DNA from 3 places in the Paenarthrobacter sp. RAF54_2 genome. Region 3 is predicted to be linked to each of the others. Evidence: riboswitches for the same ligand, from Rfam matches in the RefSeq annotation. Region 3 holds a riboswitch; each other region holds the start of a gene.
The links. A riboswitch is a leader RNA that binds a small molecule or an ion and turns the genes downstream of it on or off. The one in region 3 is predicted to bind S-adenosylmethionine.
Positions count from the first base shown of each region.

Region 1 (3,268 bases), on a different contig from region 3:
GGAACGCTACGGAAGGTTCCTGGGCATGAAGGCAAAGCTGGTGTGAAAGTGCGGGACTAAGCTGGGTTAAGACCTAGGAGGCCTGCACCGTGAACAATCTGATCTTCTGGATCATCGTCTGCTCGTGGCTGATTCCCATGGGGATCCGCCTTTACAACAGGTCCCGGGCGCGGCGGCTCCAGGACCGTAATTTCCAAGACCGCAACTTCCCCGGCCAGAACTACCCTGCCCAGAACTACCCGCCCCAGAACTACCCTGGCCCCGGCTATCCCCCGCAGAGCTACCCACCCCAGAATTATCCGGCACAGGGATATCCCACCCAGAACTACCCGGGCTATCCGGGCGAGCCAATCCACGTCCGCCCTGCCGATGCACCGCCGCCGGCAGGACCCCCGTCGAACGCTTCTTCATCTACGTTCCCCAGCCACAGCGGCTCTGAGCAGCAAGGCTTCCGCGCGCGCAAACTGGCCGAACTGGACCTCAAGTTCAGCAACGGCGAGATCGCCATGGAGGACTACATGAAGCAGCGCGGCGACATCATGAACGGCTGAGCTGGCCTAGGCGAAGAAAGCCTGGCCGTTAGGCGAAGAAGGCCTGATGCAGTTGGACAGACAGCTGCCCGATTTCGGTGAGGAAGCCATCGTGCCCGATGGGAGCCTCGATCACGTGGACGGGCACATTGCCTGGCAGGTTTTGTGCCAGTTCCAATGACTGGGCCGGGAAATAGAGGCGGTCGGAGTCGACGGCAGCCACAAAGAATTCAGCAGTGGCGCCGGCCAAGGCTTCCCGCAAGGTGCCCCGGCCCCGGGTGATGTCGTGGGACATGAGTGCCTCGGTGATGGCAATGTAGCTGTTCGCATCGAACCGGCGCACCAGCTTGGTGCCTTGGTGGTCGAGGTAGCTTTCCACCTGGTAGCGGCCGCGCTCCCCCAGGACCGGGGCGGCCAGGGGCGTCTCCTGGTGCTGGGCTTCCCGCCCGAAGCGGAAATCAAGCTCCAGTGCTGATCGGTACGTGATGTGGGCTATCCGGCGGGCCAGGGCAAGGCCCGCCTCAGGAGTTGGTCCACCGTAGTAATCGCCGTTCTTGAAGTTCGGGTCCTGGCGGATGGCGAGTGTCTGCGACTGGGCGAAAGCGATTTGCTCGGCTGTGCTGTAGGCCCCGACGGAAATAACTGCGCACCGCTGGACACGCTCAGGGAAGGTCACAGCCCACTCAAGTGCCCGCGCCCCACCCATGGAACCGCCAAGGACGGCGTGCCATGACTTGATCCCCAACGCATCCGCGAGACGGGCTTCAGCCACCGTGCTGTCGCGCAAAGTGATCAGGGGGAACCGGGATCCCCAAGGCCGTCCGTCCGGCGCCTCCGACGACGGGCCTGTGCTGCCGTAACAGCCGCCCACAATGTTGATGGAAATAACGAAGAACCGGTTGGTGTCGATCGTCGCGCCGGGGCCAACGAGTTGTTCCCACCAGCCTTCCTCATCAGTGGCGCCGCGGGCCACGTGGGTGCTTCCCGTCAGTGCGTGCTGAACGAGGACAGCATTGGACGCATCCGCGTTCAACTGCCCCCAGGTTTCGTAGGCCAACACAACATCCGGGAGAAAGCCGCCGGCTTCAAGTTCCAGCGAACCTACGCCGGCGTACTTGACCGTCCCGTCTTCTTTGCCCGGTTTTGGGGGTGCTGTAGCAGTAATGGTCATTCCTTTGACACCTAACCTCGCGCTTGCCTGCCGCCTTGCGTGCGACAGGCCAGGTCTTCACCCGGGGCACCCCACCGCGGAGGAGGGTTGCCGGCCAGCAAGCCGGGGCTGTCACTGGCACTCATGACCTAATACGTAGAGTCTAGGAAAAATACCGCTGTTTTGGCGAAGAATGTGACAGCTGTGTGACGGTTTGGGGTCCCTTCGTTCAGGAACACGCACCGTGAAGGGCCGCCCGGCGAATTTTCGTCGGCGGGCGGCCGCTCCTCTAAGCGCCCTTGGCAGCCCTGAATCCGGCCTCCAGATCCGCGATGATGTCGTCCACGTGCTCGATTCCCACGTACAGGCGGACAAGGCCTGGATTCACGCCCGCAACCAGTTGCTGCTCGACCGTGAGCTGGCTGTGGGTAGTCGACGCCGGGTGGATAACCAGCGAGCGGACGTCACCGATGTTGGCAACATGGGAGTGAAGCTCCAGGCCATCGACGAATCTCTTGCCGGCCTCGATGCCACCCTTGATGTTGAATGCCACCACGGCACCGGTACCCCTGGGCCCGTACTTACGGCCACGGTCGTACCAAGGGCTGGACGGCAGACCCGCGAAGGCGACCGATTCGACGTCCTCGTGGGCTTCCAACCATTCCGCCACTTTGGTGGCGTTCGAGACGTGGCGCTCGACGCGCAGGCTCAGGGTTTCCAGGCCCTGGGCGATGAGGAAGGCGTTGAACGGGGAAACCGCCGAACCCAGATCGCGGAGCAACTGCACGCGTGCCTTAAGAATGTAGGAAAGGTTGGCTCCGAGTGCGCCGTCCTTGCCAAGGTCCCGGGCGTAAACGAGTCCGTTGTAGCTGGGGTCCGGAGTATTGAATCCAGGGAAGCGCTCCGGGTCCTTGCCGAAATCAAAGTTTCCGGAGTCCACGATCACGCCGGCGATCGCCGCACCGTGGCCGCCCAGATATTTGGTAGCCGAATGCACCACAATATCGGCACCCCATTCGATCGGACGGATGAGGTAGGGGGTGGAGAGGGTGTTGTCCACGATCAGTGGCACACCAGCCTCATGCGCGACGCGTGAGATACCCTCGATGTCCAGCACGTCCTGGCGCGGGTTGGAGACGACCTCACCAAAGAACAGCTTGGTGTTGGGCTGCACGGCGTCGCGCCACTGGTCCAGGTTGTCCGGGTCTTCCACGAACGTCACGGAGATACCGAACTTCTTCAGCGTGTGGGCCAGCAGGTTGTAGGTGCCGCCGTAGAGGCTGGGGCTGGCGACGACATGGTCACCGGCCTCGGCAATGTTCAGGATGGCGAAGGTTTCTGCGGCCTGTCCTGAACTGAGGAGCAATGCGCCCAGCCCGCCTTCAAGGCTGGCGATCCGCTGCTCCACGGCATCCTGCGTCGGGTTGCCAATGCGCGTGTAGATCGGGGCGAGTTCAGCCAGCGCAAAGCGGTTGGCTGCGCTCTCTGCGCTGGGGAACACAAAGGAAGTGGTCTGGTAGATCGGAAGCGACCGCGCCCCTGTAGCAGAGTCAGGCTCCTGCCCTGCGTGGATCTGGCGGGTTTCGAA
Region 1 covers NZ_JBFRDV010000025.1:18,209-21,476, reverse strand. The annotation lists gene AB4Y87_RS21055 (winged helix DNA-binding domain-containing protein) at 1-46, shown strand, start outside; gene AB4Y87_RS21050 (hypothetical protein) at 90-551, shown strand; gene metX (homoserine O-acetyltransferase MetX) at 580-1,701, opposite strand; SAM riboswitch class IV at 1,716-1,830, opposite strand; gene AB4Y87_RS21040 (bifunctional o-acetylhomoserine/o-acetylserine sulfhydrylase) at 1,970-3,268, opposite strand, start outside.
Region 1: it holds a riboswitch for S-adenosylmethionine, as region 3 does, so the genes downstream of both, metX (homoserine O-acetyltransferase MetX) here and AB4Y87_RS07725 (aminotransferase class V-fold PLP-dependent enzyme) in region 3, are expected to answer to the same signal.

Region 2 (3,268 bases), on a different contig from region 3:
ACGGACAGACGGACCACGCCGTCGGTCAGCCCGATGGCCGCGCGACCTTCCGGACCCATGGCCCTATGGGTGGTAGTGGCCGGGTGCGTGATGAGGGATTTGGAGTCGCCCAGGTTGTTGGAGATGTCTATGACGCGCAGACCGTCCAGCAACGCGAACGCGYCATCCTTGGCGGACCGCCCGGAAGAAGGCAGCAACTCGAATGTCAGCACGGTACCGCCGGCCTTCATCTGCTTTGCAGCGAGCTCGTACTGCGGGTGCGATTTCAGCAACGGGTACTTGACCCAGCTGATGGCGGGTTGCTGCTCAAGCCATTCCGCGATTTTCAAAGCGGAGGCCGAGCTGTGGTTCACGCGCAGGCCGATGGTCTCCAGTCCCTTGGTCAACACCCACGCGTTGAACGCGGAGAGCGACGGTCCGGTGTGCCGCATCAACTGCTTGACCGGGCCATCGATGAATTCCTTGGTGCCCATGATCGCGCCGCCGAGGACGCGCCCCTGGCCATCGATGTGCTTGGTGCCGGAGTAAACAATGACGTCTGCGCCCAAGTCACCGCAACGCTGCAGCAGGGGAGTGGCAAAGACGTTGTCGACGACGACGGTCGCTCCCGCTGCATGCGCGAGCTCGCTGACGGCGGCGATGTCCACGATTTCCTGCATCGGGTTGGACGGCGACTCGAAGAACACAGCGGTGGTGGGTTCGGAGAGGGCAGCACGCCACTGATCGAGGTCGGGACCATCGACAAACACGGTCTCTACGCCCCAGCGCGGCAGGATCTCATTGAGGATCACGAAGCACGAGCCGAACAGGGAGCGGGCGGCAACCACGCGATCACCCGCAGCCAACAGGGCACCCAAGGCGGTGAACACAGCGGACATGCCGGACGCCGTCGCAAAGCAAGCCTCGGTTCCTTCGAGCAACCGCAACCGCTCTTGGAACGTGGCCACGGACGGGTTGCCGTAGCGGGAGTAAACGAAGCGTTCGTCCTCGCCAGTGAAGGCGCGTTCGGCGGCGGCAGCGGATTCGTAGACGAAGCCGGAGTTCAGGAAAACGGGTTCGGACGTCTCCTGGAAGTTGGTACGGTCAAGGCCACCGCGTACTGCCTGGGTGTCAGGGCTCCAGCTGGCGGCATCGGGATTGAAAGTCACTTAGTCGTTCCCCAGGTTGGTCGGCAGGCCACGGTTCTTCCAGCCGTTGATGGTGCGTTCGCCATACCGGTCCGGGTCACCTTCGAAGCCCTCTAGGACGTTGTAGGCGGTGAATCCGGCCTGCGTCGCGGCGATGGCAGCAGAGATGGAGCGCTGGCCTGAGCGGCAAATGAAAACGAGTTCCACGCCCTCGCCCTCAGGTGCCTGCTGCTGCAGGTCCTCGAGGAAACGGGAGTTGGGAATGCCGCCGGCGAGGTTCCACTGAATGAACAGGGGATCGTTCTCTGTGGCTTTGGTGTCCGGAATGCCGATGTGTGCCCACTCGGCCTCGGTGCGGACGTCTACCAGGATTGCGCCTTCTTCAAGCTTGGCCCATGCGTCCTGCGGGGTCAGGTCACCTGCGTAACTCATGCGTGTCCCTCGAATGCTTCTTCGTCGTCGTCGTTCTCCAACTGGTCAACAGCATTCGCGACGGCGGCGTCTGCGTTGGCGATGGCCGTGGGCAGCACGACGGCCTGCGCCACGATGACATCCGTGCCATTGAACGTGGCTGCCGGGCTGCCGTGGAGCACGTAGCCGTCGGCGAGGGCCGTGGTGATCCGCTCGCAGAATTCACGGGTATCCGGACCTGTAATCAGGCGGTAGGAGAGTTTTTCTTCAGTGGGTTCAGGCATTGGCTGGTGCTCCTCAGTCACGCTTGCAGTTCGAAGTGTCGATACGCCGAGTAGTCACCTGAGGCACCCCGCCGGAGAGAGGGTTGCCGACCAGCAAGTCAGGGCTTGGCGCTGGTGCTCATTACTCAAGAAAAACGTAACATCCCGCGGCGGCGGCCCGCACTTGCAAGCGGTTACGCGGCCGTCATGTTGCGTAACCGGCCGGTGCTGGAGTAGCAGCCCAAATGTGACGCCCCGGGAGCATAATTGACGCAGTACGACCCCCTGTAACTTCGCAAGAAATCAGGTCGCGGTGAACGGACAAGGCAGCTCTACACTCAAGCCCATGCTGCATTTTGGATGGTTCGTGGGGCACGGGTTCGGTGTCCAGGGCTGGGGAACACCCGGCTACAGCCTGGGCTACGACTGGAAGAAACCTGCCCTGTATCAAGACGCCGTGCGCGCGTTTGAGCAATCCGGCCTTGACCTTTTCATCATCGAGGATTCCCTTACTGTTCCTGATACTTATGGCGGCACTGCCGAGGTCTCGCTGGCACACGCCTCCTTTGCGCCTAAGCATGATCCTTTGGCGCTGGTCCCGTACCTTCTTTCCGCCACCGAGCACCTTGGAATTGTGCCGACGGTCAGCGCATCGTTCTACCCGCCCTTCACTGCCGCCCGGCTCCTGGCCACGCTGCAGCACTTCTCCGAGGGGCAGCTCGGCTGGAACGTTGTCACTTCCGGCAGTGACCTGGCAGCACAGAATTACGGTTTGGACCAGCAGATTGAACACGACCTTCGGTATGAGAAGGCGGAGGAATTCGTCGACGTCGTACGGAGGCTTTGGCGGAGCTGGGAACCTGACGCGGTGCTCGAGGACGTTGAGGCCGGCAGATTCGCCGACCACACCAAAGTGCACCCTATTAACCACCAGGGCGACTTCTTCAAGGTCCGCGGTCCGCTGAACACCGCACCTCTGACGGAGGAGCCCGTACTGGTTCAAGCCGGTGCTTCTCCTCGGGGCAAAGCGTTCGCGGGTGGGCATGCCGATGTGGCGATCGCCTTGGCGCGTGGCGTGGACGGCATGAAGGCCTACCGGGATTCCATCCGTGCCGAGGCTGCCAAGGCGGGCAGGAACCCCGACGACGTCAAGGTACTTTTCGTGCTCAAGCCCACCGTGGTTGGTTCATCAGCCGAGGCCGAGGAGTTGCGTGCACAGCGCCGGGAGCTTACCCAGCGTGATATCGACAGCCAGCTCAACTCGATCTCCTACCTGTCCGTGATCGACTTCAAGCAGTTCGACCTCGATGCGCCGTTGCCTGAATTGAGCACCAACAGCAACCAAGGCACATTGGAGCACTTCGCCAAAGCAGCGCCTCCGGGGTCTACCCTGCGCCAGATCCTTCAGGCACGCAGCGGTGGTGCCGGCGATTCGATCATTGGCACGGTTGGTGAACTCGCGGACTA
Region 2 covers NZ_JBFRDV010000004.1:264,604-267,871, reverse strand. The annotation lists gene AB4Y87_RS05375 (O-succinylhomoserine sulfhydrylase) at 1-1,148, opposite strand, end outside; gene AB4Y87_RS05370 (rhodanese-like domain-containing protein) at 1,149-1,559, opposite strand; gene AB4Y87_RS05365 (DUF1737 domain-containing protein) at 1,556-1,822, opposite strand; SAM riboswitch class IV at 1,837-1,948, opposite strand; gene AB4Y87_RS05360 (NtaA/DmoA family FMN-dependent monooxygenase) at 2,115-3,268, shown strand, end outside.
Region 2: it holds a riboswitch for S-adenosylmethionine, as region 3 does, so the genes downstream of both, AB4Y87_RS05365 (DUF1737 domain-containing protein) here and AB4Y87_RS07725 (aminotransferase class V-fold PLP-dependent enzyme) in region 3, are expected to answer to the same signal.

Region 3 (3,268 bases):
GAAGCCAATCCACTGAGTCTGTGGGATAGCCGGGCCGAACGCGATCGTAGTGTTCGCCGCCGTCCTGGAAGCTCTGGCCCAGCTCGCGGCGGCGCGTGGCATGCAGCTTGGGACCACCCGGCCTGCCAATGCGGCCGGAAACACTTCCGCCGGAAACAACGCCGCCGGAAACACTACGGGAAGGCACGGCCACGCACAGACTCCTTTACCGCGAAGGCCAGTTACCCTACGAATTTACCGCACAGTACTTGCGTTTCAGTCGATCGTGCAGGGTGCAGCCCCTGCGGTGCCCGGGGTGTTTGGTGCCCATTCCGGGTAGCTGCGGTGGTCGTTGGCCGGTACCCAGCGTCCCTCATCCACTACATAGTCCCAACCGAGACCCGTGCGCTTGAGTTCTTCAATACCAGCCAGCAGTCGTGTGGCATCCTCCAGTCGGGAGCCCACGCCGAAGCTGGCTCGCAGGGAACCGGAAGGGAGTCCTAGCCGCTTGAGCAGGGGATGGGCGCAGAAGCGGCCGTCACGAAGTCCTACACCGTGTTCTGCAGCGAGATAGGCGGCGACCAGTCCGGCGTCGAATCCTTCCACCGAGAAATTGACCACGCCGATGGTGTCCTCGGAGTCGCTGAAGATCCGGTGGACGGTCACGCCGTCGATTGCCTCAAGTCCCTGAACGAGATACGAACGGATGGCAGCTTCATGGGCATGCCATGCTTCTGGGTCCAGGCCTGCCAGCACCTGTGTCGCGCGGGCCAATGTTGCCGCGCCGAGGACGTTGGGGGAGCCGCCCTCGTGGCGGGCGGGACCTGAAGCCCAGCTGACCGAGTCGAGGCGGGCTTCACGAACGGCGCCACCGCCGGCAAGGTGGGGAGTACCGGCGTCGAGCCAGTCAGGACGGCCCACAACAACACCGGCGCCGAACGGAGCGTAGAGCTTGTGCCCGGAGAACACGATGTAGTCGACGTCTGCTTCAGTGATGTTGATGCGGCGGTGGGGGGCAAGCTGCGCGGCGTCCACCACAATCCGGGCACCGTATTCGTGCGCAAGGGCTGCGAGTTCGGCGATCGGGAGGATCTCACCGGTCACGTTCGAGGCCCCGGTGACTGCGAGCAACGAGACGCCCCCTTGGCTAAGTTCCTCGCGGAGCTTGGCCAGGGTAGCTGTCAGTGTCGAAGCAGCTACGACACTGCGGTGAGGGACGCCCTGCCAGGGGAGGAGATTGGCATGGTGTTCGATGTCCAGGTAAAGGACCTCGCCCGTTGGCTTTCCGTCCAGTTGCGGTAGGCAGCCTGCCAACAGGTTCAGCGAGTCCGTGGTGTTCCGGGTGAAGATGACGGAATCGTCGGGACGGCCGCCGACGAATTCACGGACGATGTCGCGGGAGTTCTCGTAGACCGAGGTGCTGATCTGGGAAGCGTAGCCCGCGCCGCGGTGGACACTGGCGTAGTAGGGGAGGATCTCATTGAGATACGCAGAAACAATTGTCAGCGCTGGAGCGGATGCTCCGTAGTCAAGGTTGGCGTAGCGGACGTGGCCACCCTGGATCAGGGGAGCTTGCAGCTCCGCGCCTGTGACGGCGGCCAGGGGCCTGCCTGCAGCGGCTTCGTGCGCTGCTTCTTCGACCACAAGGGACGGCAGAACGGTGGAGTTGAACGTAGCAGTGCTCATGGGACCTCACTCAAGAGGGACCCCCTCAGGGGGATCCGCGCTTGCCGTATCCGTTCCGGACCGGCCAGGTCGTCACCCGGGGCACCCCACCGCGAATGGAGGGTTGCCGGCCAGCAAACCGGGGTTTAGCGCTGGCACTCGTGACCTGTAAAGAGGTTAGGGCACGCCTCTGGCCTGCTCCAAAGTCGCTTCGCTTTGTTAAGCACATTGTTACGAAGGGTCCGGAAACTGGGCTTTGGGCGAAGAAAAGACGGCGGAGGCCCCGAAAAGGAGGCATCCGCCGTCGAAAATTCTATGCAAAGCCGGTTGGCTAGTTGGTGCCGCTGGGTCAGAGGAGGTCATCCAAAGCAGGGTTTAGCCGCTTGAGGACCTCTGAGTGCAAGATGGAGTTGGTGGCCAGGGCGTTGCCGCCAAAGGGGCCGTCCTCGCCTTCCAGTGACGTGAAGCGGCCGCCGGCTTCCGTCACGATGGGAACCAATGCTGCCATGTCGTAGACATTCAACTCTGGCTCGCAGGCGATATCCACGGCACCCTCAGCTACCAGGCAATAGGACCAGAAGTCGCCATAGGCCCGCGTGCGCCAGATGTCTTCGGTCAACCCCAGGAACTCGTCCAGATTTCCGCGTTCCTTCCAACCGGAAAGGCTGGAATATGACATTGAAGCATCTGCCAACTGCGAAACGTTTGACACCTTGAGCCGGGTGGCTGACGCGAGGGAGCGGCCCATATAGGCGCCCATGTCCTTTGCTGCCCACCAACGCTTGCCCAGCGCCGGAGCACTGACAAGTCCGACGACCGGCTCGCCTTCGTCAACAAGTGCGATCAGGGTAGCCCATACAGGAACTCCCCGAACGAAGTTCTTGGTGCCGTCGATGGGGTCGATGATCCAACGCCGGGAGCCGTGGCCGCTGCTGCCGAACTCCTCGCCGAGGACGGCGTCACGGGGGCGCGAGCGCGACAATTGGCCACGAATGGCTTCTTCCGCAGCCTTGTCGGCATCCGTCACTGGCGTGAGGTCAGGCTTGGTCTCGACCTGCAGATCCAAGGCCTTGAAGCGGTCCATGGTTTGGGCATCCACGGAATCCGCCAGCACGTGGGCCAGTCGGAGGTCATCGTTGTAGCTGGAAACGGGTTGGGTCATGCCACCAAACTATCGTGAAACGTTCCCTGCAGTTGGGATCGCCTTGCACCAATGCTTAGTTGACGGTACCCAGTTCTTTGGTCTCTTTCGCTTCCAAACGCGGGTCCGCGCCCAGCAGCCGCCGGAGCGAAGACAAGCGGGCCACCCCGGAAGGACCGGCGTGTCCCTCGTTCACCCACGCGTCAAGTCCGCAATTGATGGCACTGGCATCGTGCTTGCAACCGCGGTCGCAAGCTTCGGTGCCCGGTTCCAAATCGGGGAAGGAATGCAGGATGCGGTCGGGGTCCACATGCGCGAGTCCGAAGGAGCGGATACCGGGGGTATCGATGATCCAGCTACCCGGCGGTGCATCCGCCAGCTTCAAGGCCAGCGCCGACGACGACGTGTGCCGGCCCCGCCCTGTGACGGCGTTGACACCACCGGTGGCCCGCTCGGCTCCGGTCAGGGCGTTAACCATGGTGG
Region 3 covers NZ_JBFRDV010000006.1:253,565-256,832, forward strand. The annotation lists gene AB4Y87_RS07720 (class I SAM-dependent methyltransferase) at 1-130, opposite strand, end outside; gene AB4Y87_RS07725 (aminotransferase class V-fold PLP-dependent enzyme) at 256-1,665, opposite strand; SAM riboswitch class IV at 1,698-1,811, opposite strand; gene hisN (histidinol-phosphatase) at 1,994-2,806, opposite strand; gene rsgA (ribosome small subunit-dependent GTPase A) at 2,862-3,268, opposite strand, start outside.